Regions from separate parts of the Lactiplantibacillus sp. 3062 genome, predicted to be linked through region 1. Evidence: predicted binding sites of a transcription regulator. Region 1 holds the regulator's gene; each other region holds the start of a gene.

Region 1 (4,793 bases):
GACTTTTATTTGGAGATGCCAACGCCGAACTACCACACGTCGGCCTTTGCTGGCTTTGCCATCGGAGCGGATGATCACTGGTACATCAGTCGGGATGTGGAATTATTAATGCAACCGACTGTGGCTGATCTCTTGAGTAGCACAACGATTACCAAGGACGTTTTTGATATGAAACGCACGACGGTCGGGCTTAATCGTTTGGGTATTCAGCTAGGTAAAGTCGATTTTGATCTTTTACTCGTTTCATACTTATTAGATACAAATGATAACAGTAACGACTTGGGAAGTTTAGCTGAGCAACACGGGTACACTGACTTGCCGAGTGACGAGACCGTTTATGGTAAGGGCGTTAAGCGCGCTATTCCTGAAGATGATGACGTCTTCTTTAGTCATCTCGCCCGGAAATTGGCCGCAATCGCTAGTTTGAAGCCACAGTTATTAAAGGAATTGGCAGCCAATGAGCAGGATCAACTTTACGATGATATCGAAAAACCGATGGCTAATGTCTTAGCTCAGATGGAAATCGCCGGCATTACGGTCGACAGCAGTCGACTTAAAGCCATGGGCAGTCAGTTTACAGAACGGTTGAGTGAAATTGAACAGACGATTTATCAAGAAGCCGGTGAAGAGTTCAATATTAATTCACCTAAGCAACTAGGTCACATCTTGTTTGAAGAAATGAAATTACCCGTAATCAAGAAGACCAAGACAGGGTATTCTACCGCCGTAGACGTTCTAGAAAAGTTAGCACCGGAAGCACCAATCGTCGCTAATATTTTACAATATCGTCAGATCTCGAAGATTCAATCGACCTACGTTGTCGGTTTGTTAGATGCCATTCATTCTGCTGATCAAAAGGTGCATACGCGCTATTTGCAAACGTTGACCCAAACCGGCCGGTTGTCGTCCGTTGATCCAAACTTACAAAACATTCCGGTGCGCTTGGAAGAAGGACGTAAGATTCGACAAGCCTTTGTTCCTAGTCATGAAGGTTGGCAGATTTTCTCGTCTGATTATTCGCAAATTGAATTACGGGTTCTCGCGCATATTACTGATGATGAAAATATGCAGGCCGCTTTTAAAGCGGGTGATGATATTCATGCCGCAACGGCCATGCGAATCTTTCATTTGAACTCAGCTGAAGAGGTGACGCCAAATATTCGACGGCAAGCCAAGGCGGTTAACTTTGGAATCGTCTATGGAATTAGTGATTACGGCTTGTCACAAAATATCGGCATTACGCGTAAACAGGCTCGCAGCTTTATTGACGCTTACTTCAAAGAATATCCGGGTGTCAAAAAGTATATGGATGAAATTGTCCAAACGGCGAAAAAACAAGGTTATGTGGAAACCATTTCACATCGACGCCGGTACTTGCCAGATATTAATTCCAAGAGCTTCAACCAACGCTCATTCGCTGAACGGACAGCCATGAATACCCCCATCCAAGGGAGTGCGGCTGATATTATCAAGATTGCGATGATTAAGATGCAAGATAAGTTACAGGCTGCGGGTTTGAAAGCAACCATGCTGTTACAAGTTCATGATGAATTGATTTTTGAAGCGCCAAAAGAAGAAATTCCAGTTTTAGAAAAATTAGTGCCAAGCGTGATGGATTCCGCCGTACAGTTAGCCGTACCGTTAAAGGTTGAGAGCCACTACGGTGATACTTGGTACGATGCAAAATAGGGGGAACCACCATGCCTGAATTACCTGAAGTTGAAACTGTTCGTCGCGGCTTAAATCGTCTGGTTAGCGGGGCAACGATTGCTAGTATCGAGGTTTTTTGGCCGAAAATTATTAATAATGATGTCGATAGTTTCAAACAGCGTTTAGCCAACCAAACGATCCAGACCATTGATCGGCGGGGGAAGTATTTGTTGTTTCGCTTTAGCAATGGTCTGACGATGGTGTCGCATTTGCGGATGGAAGGCAAGTATAATGTTGTACCGCGTGGTGAAGATCAAGGTAAACACACGCACGTGATCTTCCATCTGACCGATGATCGTGATTTGCTGTACAACGATACGCGTAAGTTCGGGCGAATGACGCTCGTGCCGACCGGTGAAGAAAACACGGTGGCGGGATTGCGGACAATTGGCCCGGAACCCGTTGCTGAACAGTTAACACTGGCTTATATGACGGCCACTTTTGGCAAGTCGAAAAAGATGATCAAGCCACTATTGTTGGATCAAAGTAAGATTGCGGGCATTGGGAATATTTACGCGGACGAAACGCTATGGATGAGTAAGATTCATCCAATGCGGCCTGCTAATTCACTAACTACTGATGAGATTGCAACATTGCGCCAAAACATTATTGATGAAATGGCGATGGCAATTAAAGGTCACGGCACCACTGTTCATTCATTTTCAACGGCATTTGGTGAAGCCGGTCAGTTTCAAAATCACTTACACGTCTATGGTCGTGAAGGGGAACCTTGCGAACGGTGTGGCACAATTATTGAGAAAATCAAAGTGGCACAGCGAGGGACCCATTTTTGCCCGTTAGAACAACGGTTGTAGGTGATCAAGATGACAAAGTTGATTGGATTGACTGGTGGCATTGCCACTGGTAAGTCGACTGTTTCTAAGCTGCTGGCAACTAAGTTACCAATCGTTGATGCGGATAAAATCGCGTGGCAGGTTGAAGGACCAGGCCAACCGACGACCCAAAAGATTGTGGCGCACTTTGGTCAGCAAGCAGTGCTGGCAGACGGGCGGCTGAATCGGCCATGGCTTGGCCAGTTGGTTTTTAACGATGCTCAAGCTTTACAAGCCTTAACCGCAATTACACGGTTACCGATTCAGTACGCGATGTTCGAAGCGATTGTCGCGGCGAACCAGCAACAGCCAGACGCAATTATTTTAGATGTGCCGTTGTTATTTGAAAGTGGCTGGCAACACGTTTGTGATCAAGTGTTGGTTGTGACGGCATCACCCGCCGTAGTATTGCAGCGGTTGATGGCGCGTAACCACTTATCGCAACAGGCGGCTCAGGCACGAATTGACAGCCAAATGCCACTTGCACAGAAGGTCGCAAGGGCTGACGTTGTCATTGATAACGGGGCCAACATTGATAAAACTAAAGCAGCCGTGTTAAAATGGCTGAAAACTATTACTAAATAAAGAAAAACTGATTGTTAGTTGTTACAAGGGGTGAGAAGTCTATGCAATGTCCACATTGTCATCATAATGGCTCCCGCGTGGTTGACAGTCGACCAACTGATGATGGTCGCGTGATTCGACGGCGCCGGGAATGCGAAAACTGTGGGTTCCGGTTCACAACATTTGAACGGGTCGAAGCCACGCCATTATTAGTCATTAAGAAAAATGGTGCCCGCGAAGAATTCAATCGTGAAAAAGTCTTGCGCGGAATTATTCGCTCGGCCGAGAAACGACCCGTTAGCATGGAAACCATGACGGGCGTCGTTGATGATGTTGAAAATAAGGTCCGGTCACTGGGCGAAAATGAAATTTCAAGCCAAGTTATCGGTGAGTATGTCATGGAGCAATTGGCAGATATTGACGAAATTTCGTACATTCGTTTTGCCAGTGTTTACCGGCAATTCAAGGATATGCACGTCTTCTTGAATGAGCTCCAAGATATGATGGAGCGTGATAAGGTCAAACTGGCAAAACCGTCAGCGAAGACGACCCACGCACCTAAACGAAAAAAAGATTAGTGAAAAAGAATGGTGAACAACATGCCAAATGATGAACCCTTAACACCCAAAACTGGGTTAGTGGTCCCGCAAGCACCAGCGCTTAGTGCGGCGCAACAAGCTGTATTGGCGGAATTATACTTGCCACTGATGGGGCCCTTGGCATATAGCTTGTACGCGGCGTTACGTAGCTTACAGAGTAGCGAGAATGAGCTGAGCAATCGACGCAGTCACGCGGAACTGCTTGGCATCCTAAATGTGGACTTGCCGACGGTGTTAGCGGCTCGGCGTAAACTTGAAGCAACTGGCTTGTTGCGCAGCTATTATCAACAAGATGAATTGGGTGCCATGTACATTTATCAACTACAAGCACCATTACTGGCGTTACAATTCTTTGCGGATGATCTATTGAGTGTCCTATTGTTAGATACGGTCGGTGAGTTACGTTATCAACAACTTGCTGGCGATTTTGCAGCACAGCCGATTGACTTGACGGCTGCCAAAGACGTGACGGCAAATATCTTAGATGTGTTTCACGTTGATAGTCAAAAAGTTACGACGCCACCTCTTTCAGTGCAAAAGGTGCGCGCCCAATTGGCGGCCAATGAACCGGCCGAGGATCACTCGCCCGTGCTCAGTGACGATGACTTTGACTGGCAACTGTTGGGGCAAATTTTGAAGCAGAACTATGTTGATCTCAAACAGGTTGCGAGTTCACGGCAACTGATCATTACGGAAAGTCGGGTCTACGGCATCAGTGAGATTGAGATGGCTAAGTTAATCAGTGAAGTGGCTAGTTTAACAACGGGTCAGTTTGATGAAAATCAATTGAAATTATTGATTGCGCGGCGCTATGAACGGCCCGCAGTTTCGAGTCAGCAGGTCGCTACGGAAGCACCGGTTGCAACGACGACCGCTAAGGATACCAAGGCTTCAGCACAACTCTCAACAGCTGAGCAGCAACTCGTGACGTATGCTAAGCAGACAGCACCGTATGACTTTTTATCAGCTTTGAAGCAGGAGAAACATGGTTTTGTGACGAGCGGTGAGAACCGACTAGTTCATGATTTAATTGGTCGGGGGGTATTACCCAATGCCGTCATCAACATGGTGATCTACTACTTATTGC
Region 2 (4,793 bases), on a different contig from region 1:
GGGTGTGGCCGATAAGTTCTTGAACGTGCTGAATGAGCATATAAATTCCTCCAATCGCTGCGGTGGGGTGCCAAAAGCGACAAAAAAGGCGCGAGAATTCGAATGAATTCCTCGCGCCCAGTACAATATCCAGCCATGCTGGACATTGATTTTTAGGATGACACTCCTCAAAAAGTCAATGCTTAACAGGCCGAACATCGCGATAAGCGCGCAGTTCGGCAACAACAGTTATTCAAAGCACTACTTGTTAATTGAGTCATGTCTGATCCTCCTCTGGATTGATTGGGACTAACTATACAAGATGATTTTGAGCGCGTCAAGTGGTGAATGACGATTTGCAATAAGCGGTAAGAGATGAAGATTGGCTGAGAACGTTATTGAATCAGCGTTAGTTTTGCCAAACGGTTGTCATTAAAATAAATATATTAGGTGGTTGAATCAGTTGATTGTGACCGAGGATAAAGATGTTAAAATTTATCCAATATCAGTTTTTCATGTCTTATAATCAAGACGTTTTCCAAGACACATATAACTAGTTTTATTCTGACAATAGCTAGTGAACGTGCTGTTGATAATAACTAAAACAATCCCACCCTGATTAGCAAGTGACTAAACTAGGGTGGGATTGTTCGTGATTATAATTTAAATGATATTACTTATTCCATAAGTATTTAGCATCAAAATCATTATCGAATGATGATAAAATCTTAGGACCGTCATCGGTAACGACAAGGGTGTGCTCGTATTGGCAGCTAAGACTGCCATCTAAAGTGCGAACAGTCCAACCGTCATCGGCAGTTTCGCCAGAACGCCAGTCACCAATATTGACCATTGGTTCGATAGTAATGGTCATACCAGCTTTTAGACGGGTGCCGTGACCAGCTTCGCCATAATGTGGAACATCAGGCTTTTCGTGCATCGTCGGTCCAATACCATGACCAATGTATTCGCGTACAACGCCGTAACCCATTTCGTTTTCAGCGTAATTCTGAATAGCCCAGCCGATATCACCAATTCGGTTGCCAACAACGGCTTGGTCAATACCGAGGTATAGCGCTTTATGGGTCACTTCCATGAGTTTTTTAACTTCGGGTGATGGTGTACCAGCAACAAAGGCGTGGCAAGAGTCACTAAGGTAGCCATGGTAGTTAATAACGGTATCAACTTTTAATAAGTCTCCATCTTTGACCAAGATATCTTTACTAGGACAGCCGTGACAAATCATGTCATTGACGCTGACACAAGTTGAGTACTTATAACCTTCAAAGTTGAGTTCGCCAGGAGTAGCGTCGTGTGCAACGATGTATTCGTAGGCAAAGTGGTCAACATCCCAAGTCGTAATTCCGGGCTTGATGTAGTCTTCAAGGGCGTGAAACAGGCCAACCATGATGTCACCGGCAGCTTGCATCCCTTTGATTTCGCGATCTGATTTAAGCGTAATCATGAGGTTCCTCCAAAAAAATTAATTATATTGTGATGCTAAAAGTTTGTTCCTCTCCAGTATACTGCAAGCATTGTATTGCGACAAAACGCATTGTTTTGACCTGATATTGATAACGCTATCAGTAGGCCGAAATCAAAAAAATATAAAAAAATCAGCACGCCAAAAATACCAAATTGCCGGGGCGCAGTTGGATTAATTGTAAACAATTCAATATAAATTTGGAATTTTACCCTTTTCATCGGCCAAGATAATGATACAATATATTGTGTTGTTTTAAACGGAAACACTACATGTAGTAGTGTGACGTGACTGGTTGGCCAACTAGATACCTACAACCGCATATGAAAACGGAAAGAGGAGCATGATTTTGAGTAATTATTTTAAATTCTTATCACACCAACTAAAAGGTTGGCCACAACAGAACTACTATCTATTCTATTTTAGCCTAGGATGTCAAGTAATGACGTTAGTAAGTGCGCCAATTACAGCATTGTCTATTTTAACATTTATTGGGACCACTTTGGGTGTTCTTTGTGTGTTAGCCATTAATGCGGCTAAGTCAGTCAATGGATTATTAGGCGTCATCTCCGCCGCTTGCTTCATCGTAGTTGGTTTTTCAGCTAAGAACTATTTAAGCATTGGGGAACAATTAGCCTACGTCGTAACGCTTGATATTCCAGTACTATTAAGTGCTAATTGGAACGTCAACATGGTTTCAAAGATTCGGAAGTTTACGGGTAAGACGTGGATCGTCGCAATTGTCGCAACTTTAGTTGTTTATGCCATCTCCGGCTATCTTATTGGTGCCTTAACTGATGATCCCCGGCCATGGGTCGATGCCATTAGTTTTGCGATTTGTTTAACGGCCGGCGTTATTTGCTTCCTCCGTTACAACAACCAGTATTTCTGGTGGATTGCCTCTGGTTTAGCACAAATGGTCCTCTGGTTCATCTCGTTCCGTCAAGGTTCGGCGACACTAGCAATGTTCATTAATAGTTCCGTTTATCTGATGAACGATGTCTTGGCTTTCACTGTTTCACCTTGGTATAACAAACATGAACGCGCTCGGTTGATGGCCGAAGAACAAGCAGCTAGTGATGCAGCTAGCGCGGATGCTAGTGATAATCAGGCATTTGGATTGAATCACTAAAGGTCAGCTAATAAATTTACTGAGACTAGTAGCGTTAATATTCTAAATAAGGCGAGTACTGTAATTCTTTTGGATTAGAGTACTCGTCTTTATTTGAATAGCTCCGGATTGTATCAGTTATCAAATATATGCTTTTTTATTGACATTATAATAAACAATGTTAAAGTTTAATAAACAATATTAAAAAAGAGGGATGCTATGGACTGGTTTGTGAATTTAGAACGTGAGGATCAGGAATTTGTTAAACAATTGGTTATTGCCTCAGGTTCTCTAAAACAACTCGCTAAGATTTATCAAGTGAGTTATCCAACCGTGCGAATGCGGTTAAACACGATTATTCAAAAAATTAACTTTATTGAGGACAACGGTGCAAATACGTTTGAAACGAAGGTTATGAAATTGGTAATCGATGAGAAATTATCGTTAGAGGTAGCAAAACAGATTATTACTGACTTTAGGGAGGAACAACATGAGTGATTTTAAAGGAATTCTGATTGGTATGTTGGTCGTTGCAGTGCTCTATATGTTAGATCGATACTTACCAAGGTGGTTTGGGGCAATTCCGGGAGCTGGCTTTTTAGGCTTTATTATTTACATTGTTTTTACAAAAGAGGTCTCTTTATTATCAATAGTAACCGTATTGTTAGTTGGCGAAGCCGTGCTGAATGGTATCTGGATAGATGCACTCGTGAACCGAAAGAGAAAAATGAAAAAAGAAGTAGCAACAATGAAAGCGAAAGATTTATTGCGAAAATAGTAATATTAATGAAATCATCAGATATAGAATCGACATTGGTTGGAGATTGCTGTTAGCGCTCTGCGAATGTCGATTTTTTATTGTGGTGCGGACTATCCTGCTAGTTCAACCAATACTGTATAGGTGTTGGCACTTATTATGAAGCAGTTATTGAATACTGAAATATAAGCTCGAATTTTGTGAACTCTAGACATGTCTAGACTTGATCTGTCTGGTATAATCTACAAATTTAATTGGGTTATTACTTAAATATTGACAACTTGTCTAAACAAGTCTATATTCATAAATGAAAACGATAACAAAGGGGTGGTTGCCGTGAATAAAGCGGCCTTAGTTTATCAAGATTTGCTCCAGAAAATTGATGCGGAGGTTTACCCGATCGGGAGTTATTTGCCGAGTGAACATCAACTTTGTGAGCTATATGGGATTTCACGTGAGACTGGGCGCAAAGCATTAGCGACATTGGCTGAGGATGGCTATATTCAAAAAATTCGTGGTAAAGGGTCCATTGTGATTGAGCATCGACAGTATGAATTTCCAGTTTCTGGCATTGTGAGTTATAAAGAGTTAGCCGAAAAGTTACACATTAAGACGCAAAATATTGTTTATGACTATCAACCGGATGCAACGTTACCGGTTGCTGACTTTACGTCACTTGGTACCGAATTGACGGAAGCGCCAGTGACGGCCATCAAACGAGTCCGAGTGATCGATGGCGAACCAGCTATTATTGATAAGGATTATATTTTGAAATCGATCGTTCCGAAAGTTCCCAAGCAAGCGGCGGAAGACTCACTGTACGCGTATTTTGAAAATCAGCTTGGGTTGACGATCGGTTACGCGACGAAGGAAATTACGATGGCGCCGGCAACTGATGAGGACCGCGAACACCTCGCTATTAGTAAGGGCGCCTATGTGGCAGTTGTTCGAAGCGTGACGAGCCTCACGGATGCGCGAGCGTTCCAGTATACGGAATCACGACACCGGGCGGACCGCTTTAGTTTCCGCGATTTTGCTCGGCGAACTAAGAAATAAGATGTGGCATGAGAGGGATAGCGCATGAAATTATCAGAACAAGTGATTTATCAGATTTATCCGAAGTCGTTTTACGACAGCAATGGCGATGGCGTCGGTGATTTACGAGGTGTTATTGAAAAGATCGACTACCTCAAAAAGTTGAATATTGACATGATTTGGTTTAATCCGTTTTTTGTCTCACCACAAAATGATAACGGTTACGATATTGCAGATTACTACCATATTGACCCCATGTTTGGCACGATGGCTGATTTTGAAGAACTCGTTGCAAAGCTGAAGGCAAATGGTATCGGGGTCATGTTGGATATGGTTCTTAATCATACTTCAACTGAACACGAGTGGTTTCAAAAGGCTTTGGCGGGTGATGAGAAGTATCAGAAGTTTTACTATCTCCGTCCTCCCAA
Region 3 (4,793 bases), 130 kb from region 1:
ATGATATCACGCGAGTCGCTAAGGCCATCCACGACAAATCCCACGGCAAAGTCAAGGGAATGACAATGGAGGCCTATTCGTGGCTATTCGAGCAGCTGGTCGCTAACGCAGGTGTTCCCGTTGCCAATCGTGATAATGGTCATACTGGCAATGCGACTAAGGTCGACTTTACGAGTCCCGCGGCGATCAATGCGATGAAGTGGGTTAAAGAAAATATTGACTATGGTGACTTTATGAACTTTGGTTCGGGTGGTAATGCTGCTGCAAATGAAGCAGCTTCTTTCTTGGCAGGCCATTTGGGTATCTTCATGCAATCGTCCGCGAACACGGGTCAGTTGTATCAAGTGCTCAAAAATGATCTAGGTGTCACATATTTCCCACGGCCGAATGGTCAGAGAGCCAACGGAATCGCAGTTGGTGGGGCGGCACTTTGGATTGCGAACGATAAACCAAGCGCGGTCCAAGATGGCGCGTGGGAATTCACTAAGTTTCTCGCTAGCGCACAGACGCAAGCCGATTGGCAAGCTAAGACTGGTTATTTAGCCGTTAATAAGGGGGCTAAGGACGAGCCAACGCTGAAAAAACTATTCAAGAAGTCGCCGGTCCTAGAAGTTTCTGGTAATCAGATGCTACGAACGAAGCCTAATAATACGAACTCAGGTGTCTTTGTCGATGGTTGGGTTCCCGCACGGACGGCGATTCAAACGGCGATGCAACAGATTTTTGCAGGCCAAGATATTCGACAATCGTTGCAAACGGCTGAAAATACGTACAATAAAGTGTTAGAATCAAATAACCGTGCAAACGGTCGTCATTAATTGGAAAGAGTTGAAGAATTGTGCCAAATATGTCGTTGATTTATGGTCATCGGGGCGTTCCCGTTAAGTTTCCTGAGAATTCGCTAGCTGGGTTTGCGTATGCCATCAGTCATCATATCGATGGCTTAGAGTTTGACGTCCATCTTACCCAGGATCAAATACCAGTGATTATGCATGACGAACGAATCGATCGAACTACTAATGGGCAAGGGGCCATTGCGGATCTGACCTTCGAACAGTTGCGTAGATTTGAATTAGCAAATGGAGAGCCCGTCCCATCCTTACAAGAATTTTTAAACTTAGTGAGTGGGGAGCCCGTTCACTTGAACCTTGAGTTGAAGACTGATCGACACTATTATCTTGATATCGAGCGGATTGTGCTACGGATGGTCCGGCAGACTGACTTAATTTATCCGGTCGTTTTTTCGTCGTTTAATCTGAAGAGTTTACAGCGGGCCTACGCCATTGATGCCAGCCAGAAATATGCTTTTTTGACTTCAGCGCGTCTGGGTAATCCGGATGAGTTTGCGACTCACGAACACTTAGAAGGGGTGCATCTTGAACACTATCAACCTGTACACCATGTTGCTGAACGGGTTTGGACAGTGGATGAGCCAATCGTAATGCAACAATTGTTCGCAGCCTCGGTCAATGCGGTGATTACCAATAACTTTGAGTTAGCCCAACAAGTCCGGGCAGCCATGTAATCGAGCGCAATTGTGCTAGTGCGGCATTCAAAGATTGTCGTTTGGTAATGCGACACTACCCGCGCTACCTAGCTAGCTGGTCGCGAGTCATTAAGAAGTTTCTGTATTGTTTGCTCGCTAGATTGTGCGCAATAAAAGCGCCAGTCCCCATTATCGGGACTGGCGCTTTTAGCATGATTAATTAAACTGTGGTTGGATTGCGAATCTTGCCTAATTCAGAATCGATTTGAGCCAGCACTGCTTGTTGGTTAGCAGGTTTTTCCAAGTCGTACTGTTGTAAATCAATCTTCATTTTAGGGCTAGCATCGTATTCATCGTACCATTTCCGATAAGCGGTCCACATCTTATAGTAATAAGATTCCAGTTCAGGGTTGTGGTCGAACTGTTCGTAGTCGCGACCACGCTTCTTGATCCGGTAAAGAATCGTATCGAAGTCAGTTTCAGAGTAGACCATCAAGTCTGGTGCCTTCTTAGGCAGTTCAGTCAATTCGGTCATCATATTGTCTAGTAGTTGCAAGTAAACATTCAATTCAGTGTCAGAGATGTTTCCTTCAGCGTTGTTTTCTTTGGTGAAGAGGGCATCTTCATAGATGGAGCGGTCGAGGACGTTGTTATCGTCGGCCAATGCCTTCTTGATCATTGCAAAACGTTTGTTGAGGAAATAGATTTGTAATAGGAACCCGTAATTCTTAGGATCCGAATAATAAAGTGGCAATACGGGGTTGTCGCCAACCGGTTCGTAAAATGCCTTAGTTCCAAGGTGGTCAGCAATTAACCCCGTTAACGTGGTTTTGCCGACCCCAATCATTCCTGCTGTTATTATCACCATGATAGCCCCTCTTTATAAAAAATTGCACAATATATTGTATCTCAAAAAAAGTTTTAATACCATATAGACTTTTAATGAAAAATTTGCTTGGGAGCTATTTTCACTTATTTTTTAGCCTGTTCCTTTAATAAATCACGAATTTCTTCTAGATATTGCGCGGAAACATCGACTTCTTCTTCCTCGGGTTCTTCTGGTTCATTTTTAACCACTTTATTAATAATTTTCACCAGAATGAAAACGACGATGGCGACGATGAAGAAATTAATGATGGCATTTAGAAAGGACCCGTACTTAAAGGTAGCATCACCGATACTGAACTTTAGATTGGATAAATCAACTTTGCCTAAGAAAATCCCAATCAGTGGATTAATTAAGTTGTCTGTCAACGATTTAACAATGGCCGTAAAAGCGGACCCAATAATAACCCCAACGGCCAAATCAATCACGTTACCGCGGGCAATAAATTCCTTGAATTCTTTGATCATGCGACTCGCACTCCTTTATTAATTGACTGTTAACAGTATAGCCAAAATCAAACGCGGACTCAATCAATATACCAATCTAATTTAACCGTAAGCTTGTCCCTAACTAAAGCATACCCATACTAATTTGAGGTGGTATCATGATTAGTTTTGTTTGGATAGTGACTTAATGTTGTTCTGAATGATTGTTGTGGTGCATTTGAGACTAGTTAATGGTTTTAGTTAGTTGGGCTGTTGACTGACAAGCTAGATGACTTAGCGTGTGTGACATCCGGTCAAAATGAGTCTGTGAAAAGCAGTCTCAAGTAATGGGGAAGTCGTTTCAATATTAGTAGGGATTTTCACGAATACTAATAATATAGTAGTAGGTTAAGGTGTTGACCAGCGAATCAGAATTAACAGCACCATTTGGGTAAAGTCGTCAACTTAGTTAGCTGCTAAAAACGACTCTCTCTGATATAGAGAAAGTCGTTTTGGCAGTGTTTCGAGATCATAAATCCAAATAACTAATTCGTCTTATTGTCAGATGCTTTAGCTTGGGCCTTTCGCCGAACCAACGTGGCTAACTTACTCTGAGTGGCTTTGACGGCGACGGGGTCTTCAAAGTCAATTTGAGCCAGCCGAGGGTAACGACGGATAAAGAACAACCAGGTCAGAGCAATAAACAGCATTAGAATCAGTGCTAAGACGCCCATCTCAGGAAGAGCAGAATTACCAGTCATTAAGGTCTGCCGCAAGCCGTTGACGCTGTAACTCATTGGTAACCACGGGTGGATTGTTTGGAAAAAGTGACCTGACAGCTGAATTGGATACGTTCCGGCTGAACCACCGAGCTGTAAGACTAGTAGTACCATACTGAAGAAGGCGCCAGCTTTGCCGAAGACAAGGTTAAGCCAAGCGACGATCGTCATGAAGAGTAGCGCCGTTAGCGTGAGTAACAACCAAGTGGCAAACGGATGAATCGGGCTGAGTCCGTTGATTAACATCATCAAGCCGAGCATAATCGTACTTTCCATGATTGAAAAGACGAGCATGATGCTGGCCTTGCTACTCCACCAATCCAGTGCCGATTGCGGGTGTTTGCGTGGGGTATACATATCAAACATCATATTGAGGGCGAGCGCGCCGACAAATAACGAGACACTTAACATATACGGCGCCATACCAGTACCGTTGTTTGGTACATCATCACGGTCCTGGTGAGTTGTAGTGACGGGTTTGGCAACTTGTTGATACGTCAGTTTTGATGGATTGAGATTCCCCTTGCTTGCGGCCGTTCCTAATTTGGTCGCTAATGCTTGGTTACCAGTTTGAATCTTATTACCAGCGGTTGTAACTTGGTTAGCACCCACGGCTAGTTGCTGAGCTCCGGTGGCTAATTGCCCATTGCCACTAGTGAGTTGCTGACTGCCATTAGCGAGTGCAATACCCGTTGTGCCGAGTCGATGTAAGCCAGTGGTGACTTGTTGACTGCCCGTAACTAACTGTGAGATGCCAGTTGTTAAGCTGGGTAGGTTGGTCTGTGCAGATTGAAGACCCGTAGCCACGCGGCTGGCACCTTGTGTTAGCTGGTTGCCCTGGGTGCTGAGTTGACGCGTGCCCGCGGTCAGCTGTTGAGAACCCGCGGCAACTTGCCCCGCACCCGTAGCCAGTTGGTGACTTCTCTGATTGAGCAAGTTGGTGTTAGCATCCAGTGTTTTAAAGCCTTGGGTGAGCTGCTGGCTATTAGTTGTGAGCGTTGTTGTTCCGCTAGCCAAGTTTGTCGCACCAGTAGTGACGGCCCCAATGCCATTAGTGAGATTAGGTAGGACCGTGTTCAGCTGGGTTAGACTAGTACTCAGTTTGTTAGCCGCGTTACCAGCAGATTGAATACCGGTCGTCAGTGATTGCGCACCGGTAGTGAGTTGGGTGACCGTGGTGACAAGGTCAGCCTGCTGTTGAGTCGTGGCGCTGAGGG
Region 4 (4,793 bases), on a different contig from region 1:
CGTAGTATAAGAAACGACTACCAGAAACCTTAGCACCGCGCTCAAAGTCTAAGATGCCTAAATCTTCACCGATATCCCAATGTGCTTTCGGCGTAAAGTCAAAATGCCGTGGTGTCCCGATTCGACGTAATTCAACGGCATCTTCTTCTTTCAAGCTAACTGGTACGTCGGGATGGGGCATGTTTGGTAAATGTGCAGCCATATCCTGAACTTGGGCATCGACTGTCCGCCGTTCTTCATCCAACGTCTTCACATCGGCGCTAACCTTTTGCATTTCTGCAATTTCGGCACTAGCGTCTTCCTTGTTCCGCTTCTTCTGTGAAATTTCGCCTGAAACTTGGTTACGCGTCGACTTCAATTGTTCGCTCTTGGCGATCAATTCACGACGCTTTTCATCAGCGGCCAATAAATCATCGATGTCACTCGCAGCAACGCCCCGATGACCAAGCTGTTCTTTTACAAAATCTGGATTTTGACGAATCATTTTAACATCTAACATAACGACGTCTCCTTTTCACTTTTAATCGTAAATAAAAACAGTCTCTCCTCCCAATTGGGACGAAGAGACTGCGATTCGCGGTACCACCCAAGTTCAGGATCATGATTAATCCCACCCTTAAACGGATAACGGCCGTGCCGTGCAGTATTACCTGCCCACATTGTCGCGCCGGAGTTTCGACTACCGATTCACACCACCCACCGATTCTCTGAACGTCTACTTAAAAACGCGCCGTGTTTAATATTCACTGTCTACTATAAAACATTGATTCTAAAAAGGCAACTAGCCTAAACTAGCCACTTTTTCGTCGATCAACCGAATGACTTCCTTACGCGCATCCGCATCGGCGACAAAGTCCAGCTGATCCCCGTCGATCTGCATCTTCGGGCTATGATCATAATTAGCGTACCAGTCGTCATAGCGTTCATTCAAAGTCTGATAATATTTATATAAATCAGGATCTTGATCAATTTGTTCGTAAGAACGGCCCCGCTTTTGGATTCGTTTGAGCATCGTATCAAAAGAAATATTGATATGAATAAGTAAATCAGGACTCTTTTGATGAGACGCTTCTGGCAATTCCTGCATCATGTTATCTAATAATGAATCATAAATGTCAACTTCGGTATTCGTCGCCCGGCCAAGATCACCATTCAAATGAAATAATAATGAATCTTCAAAAATCGACCGGTCTAAGACGTCCAGATCGTTAGCAAAAGCTGATTTAATACTGTCTAACCGTTTATTTAAAAAATAGATTTGTAATAAGAAGGCGTACTTCTTAGGATCCTTATAAAATAACGGCAAAATGGGATTATCATCAACTGACTCGTAAAACGCTTTAGAACCAAAGTGGTTAGCCACTAACTGCGTTAAACTCGTCTTGCCGGCACCGATTGTTCCTGACATTACAAGCATGGGGCGTCTCTCCTTTTAATCACGTCAAAATTTTGATTATCTCTAAAAGCAACACTACATATTGTACGCACCCACGTCTTAAAATGCAATATCTGGTGAGTCAATTCAGTGAAAAACTTCGCACCAGCCACAACTGCGACGCACTAGTCAGCGATCCAAGCAACTCACTAACACACACTGGGTTACTACCCAAGCCGGCGCTGGTGGCACTTCAGCTTTGAGTGCGGCCTCTGACCAGCATAATCTGTCGTGACCAAATAATACTCAGTTGAGACGAACCCACATTGCTAAACCGAAGACAATTTAAAAGCGCACGCTAGCTAATTCCTAACGTACGCCATAAATGGTATTAATTGGGGCCATCAATAATACGGCTAGCTTATTACTTGGCCGCCTTTTCTCGAGCTTGCAGCAAACTGACGTACTGTTCGAGAGTCAAATTGTGCTTAGTCATGAATTCCGCACTCGCCTTACCAACGTAACGGAAATGCCAAGATTCATAGTCAATCCCGGTCGACTGCTTACCATCTTTAGTAAAGCGCAACACAAATCCATAGTCCGCCGCGTGATTAATCAACCACTGCTGACCCTTGTTCTTGTCGGATGATGACAATAATTGATTACCATGAGTGCTGTACCAGTGCGTGTTCATGATATCTGCTGCGAGACCAGTTTCATGCTCACTACCACTAGGAACTGCGACATATTCTTTAGTCAGCTTTAAGGCTTCCTTGGCTGATTTTCCTTGATTCTCATAGGTTTGAATCGACTGATCCCAAACCTCTTTTTGATAAGCGACTGAACGATACCCAGACACGATTGTTGCTGGATAGCCGGCTTTTTTTGCCCCCGCTAGAAAGGCTTCCAATGGTTTGACGATAGAACTACGGACTTCAATACCATCCACGCTCGACTTATTAAATGTCATCTCAGCGCGCTTATGCCACTTATTGACGACCACTAAGTCGCTATCGGTCGATTTAACGTCTTTCGGTAAGGCACTAATCAGTCGTTGCCGCTTGGTCTGCGTCTTCGTCGACTTAGCACTCGTAGAACTACTAGTCGCTTTAGACGTCGACTGGCTAGCACCACAGCCAGCCAGGACACCTGCTAATGACACTAATGCTAGACCTCTTAACAAATTTCTCTTTAACATCTCTCTCGCTGCCTTTCTCATTTCAGCTTAGCATAGTCATAGCCGACTAGCCTATTCCTAAGGATAAGTTTGCGAATTTTTAATGATTCCATATTCTCATTCTATCAAATTACCATAGATATCAGATTAGCGCACCCTCAATTTGCCGCTTGCTATCATTACAATCGTGCAAGCCCCCACTCATAACGACCCGCCGTGACCATCTGTTGCGAGCAGTGTTATCAGCATAAATCAGGACACCTAAAAATACGACCGCGCCTTGAGTTGACAGGTCCAACTCTCGCCGTCAAAAAATGCGATTGACCCAGTGTCAACCGCATTTAATCAAACTATCAAAGTGCGTGCTTAATCTTGATGGTGTCGTTTGCGTGTCAAATCAACCTTGTCTAGCGGAATCATCTTAGTATGATAGCGAATCTTATAATAGACATACAAGATGATGAATAACGGGATGCTCATATAGGTCACCCCAATAGCCTGCCAATCAAGCGTTGCAAATGAATGTAAGTCTTGACCAATAATGACCACGACACACAAGATAAAGGCGAACCACGGGCCAAATGGGAACCACTTGGCATGGTACCGCAATTCACTCAATTGATGCCCCTGCTTAACAAACGCGCGACGGAAACGCAGATGCGAAATAGCGATTCCTAGCCAAGCGATAAAACCCGTTAACCCACTGGCCGAAACGAGGAAAATATAAATCCGTTCACCGAATAGACTCGACAAGAACGTGAGTAATCCAATCACCGTCGTTCCTAATAATGCCATGATTGGAATCCCACGACGATTGACCCGACCAAATGTCTTGGGGGCATAACCCTGTAATGACAAAGAATATAACATCCGTGTCGAGGCGTACATCCCCGAATTAGCAGCTGACAATACGGACGTCAAGATCACTGCGTTCATCACACTGGCCGCAGCCGCCAACCCAGCCCGTTTAAAGACTAACGTGAACGGACTGATGGCAATATCGCTCGCTGATGACCCTAGAAGATCTTTCGACGTATAAGGAATAATCGCCGCAATCACGAAAATGGCTAAAATGTAAAATAACAAAATACGCCAGAAAACTTGTTTAATAGCCGCCGGAATACTTTTCTCCGGTGTTGCTGACTCCCCGGCCGTGATCCCAATTAATTCGGTTCCTTGAAACGAAAAACCAGCGACCACGAAGACACTCAAAATCGTTGGAATTCCACCGACAAATGGTGCCTTTTTATAAGTAAAGTTACTGAGGCCAGTGGCATGACCGCCCATGATTCCCACGATCGTCAAGACACCGATAACCAAGAATACGAGCACGGTCACCACTTTAATTAGCGAAAGCCAGTACTCAGTTTCTCCAAACGACCGGACTGACAGCGCGTTGATCGTAAAAATCAAAACGAGCGCAATCAGACTAAAAACCCACCCCGGCACGGATGGCAACCAGAACTGCATGACAATCGCCGCCGTACTAATATCGACCGCTAAAGTGATTGCCCAGTTGAACCAGTAATTCCAGCCCATCGCAAACCCAAGTGCCGGGTCAACAAACTTCGTGGCATACGTGGAAAACGAACCTGAAACGGGCAAATAAGTTGCCATTTCGCCCAGACTAGTCATTAAAAAGTAAACCATCACTCCAATACCAACGTAGGCCAGTAATGCTCCCCCTGGCCCAGCCGTTGAAATTGCCGAACCGGACGCGACAAACAGCCCGGTCCCGATACTACCACCTAATGCAATCATGGATAAATGCCGCGTCTGTAAGGAACGATGCACTTCCTGATGTTGTTTTTCTGCCATTGCAGAACCTCCAAAAATCGATTTATATCTAAAAGTGTTCACACCGATTCAGGTTAGCACAATCAAAATAAAAAGCCTCTTTGCCTCACGATAACGTGCGCAAAAAGACTTTAATCAGATTGATTGACATAATTGCTGATTTCATCGTCGATAGCGCCCCGCAACTATTCTAGCTGCGACAGTCCTTGATTTATTCAACCAAGGCCCAACGGATGAATCGGTCACTGATCCATCGATTTCGGCGGTTGCCCCGTTCACTGACCTTCATAAGTGGTGACCCACTTCCAGCCGGCTACTATTGTTAACCGCATCCTCTTCTTTCGATATACTCAACCATTATATCTGACCGACCATCTTTTGACAACCGGTCACTAATGTTAATTTTAATAAAACTGGTCTGGTAACATTGTCTTACCTAACGCC

What was found. Region 1 encodes NrdR, which represses ribonucleotide reductase genes. Its sites were predicted from a motif close to ACACNATATATNGTGT; they were not measured.
Region 2: pnuC (nicotinamide riboside transporter PnuC) is a predicted target of NrdR. The motif match lies at 1,698-1,713, and genes of this name have one in related genera.
Region 3: ACWQAU_RS05940 (deoxynucleoside kinase) is a predicted target of NrdR. The motif match lies at 2,379-2,394, and genes of this name have one in related genera.
Region 4: ACWQAU_RS06055 (deoxynucleoside kinase) is a predicted target of NrdR. The motif match lies at 1,469-1,484, and genes of this name have one in related genera.

Annotation. Positions count from the first base shown of each region.
Region 1 is NZ_JBVAYE010000002.1:485,259-490,051, reverse strand. Features, by position in the region: gene polA (DNA polymerase I) at 1-1,689, shown strand, start outside; gene mutM (bifunctional DNA-formamidopyrimidine glycosylase/DNA-(apurinic or apyrimidinic site) lyase) at 1,701-2,525, shown strand; gene coaE (dephospho-CoA kinase) at 2,535-3,128, shown strand; gene nrdR (transcriptional regulator NrdR) at 3,170-3,685, shown strand; gene ACWQAU_RS05335 (replication initiation and membrane attachment family protein) at 3,707-4,793, shown strand, end outside.
Region 2 is NZ_JBVAYE010000001.1:240,461-245,253, reverse strand. Features, by position in the region: gene ACWQAU_RS01115 (PLP-dependent cysteine synthase family protein) at 1-40, opposite strand, end outside; gene map (type I methionyl aminopeptidase) at 653-1,444, opposite strand; gene pnuC (nicotinamide riboside transporter PnuC) at 1,806-2,594, shown strand; gene ACWQAU_RS01100 (DUF2089 family protein) at 2,793-3,071, shown strand; gene ACWQAU_RS01095 (hypothetical protein) at 3,064-3,351, shown strand; gene treR (trehalose operon repressor) at 3,667-4,386, shown strand; gene treC (alpha,alpha-phosphotrehalase) at 4,411-4,793, shown strand, end outside.
Region 3 is NZ_JBVAYE010000002.1:616,929-621,721, reverse strand. Features, by position in the region: gene ACWQAU_RS05950 (ABC transporter substrate-binding protein) at 1-818, shown strand, start outside; gene ACWQAU_RS05945 (glycerophosphodiester phosphodiesterase) at 839-1,525, shown strand; gene ACWQAU_RS05940 (deoxynucleoside kinase) at 1,707-2,354, opposite strand; gene mscL (large-conductance mechanosensitive channel protein MscL) at 2,459-2,839, opposite strand; gene ACWQAU_RS05930 (YhgE/Pip domain-containing protein) at 3,343-4,793, opposite strand, start outside.
Region 4 is NZ_JBVAYE010000003.1:794-5,586, forward strand. Features, by position in the region: gene serS (serine--tRNA ligase) at 1-499, opposite strand, end outside; gene ACWQAU_RS06055 (deoxynucleoside kinase) at 782-1,417, opposite strand; gene ACWQAU_RS06060 (M15 family metallopeptidase) at 1,800-2,537, opposite strand; gene ACWQAU_RS06065 (amino acid permease) at 2,919-4,370, opposite strand; lysine riboswitch at 4,514-4,695, opposite strand; gene alsS (acetolactate synthase AlsS) at 4,754-4,793, opposite strand, start outside.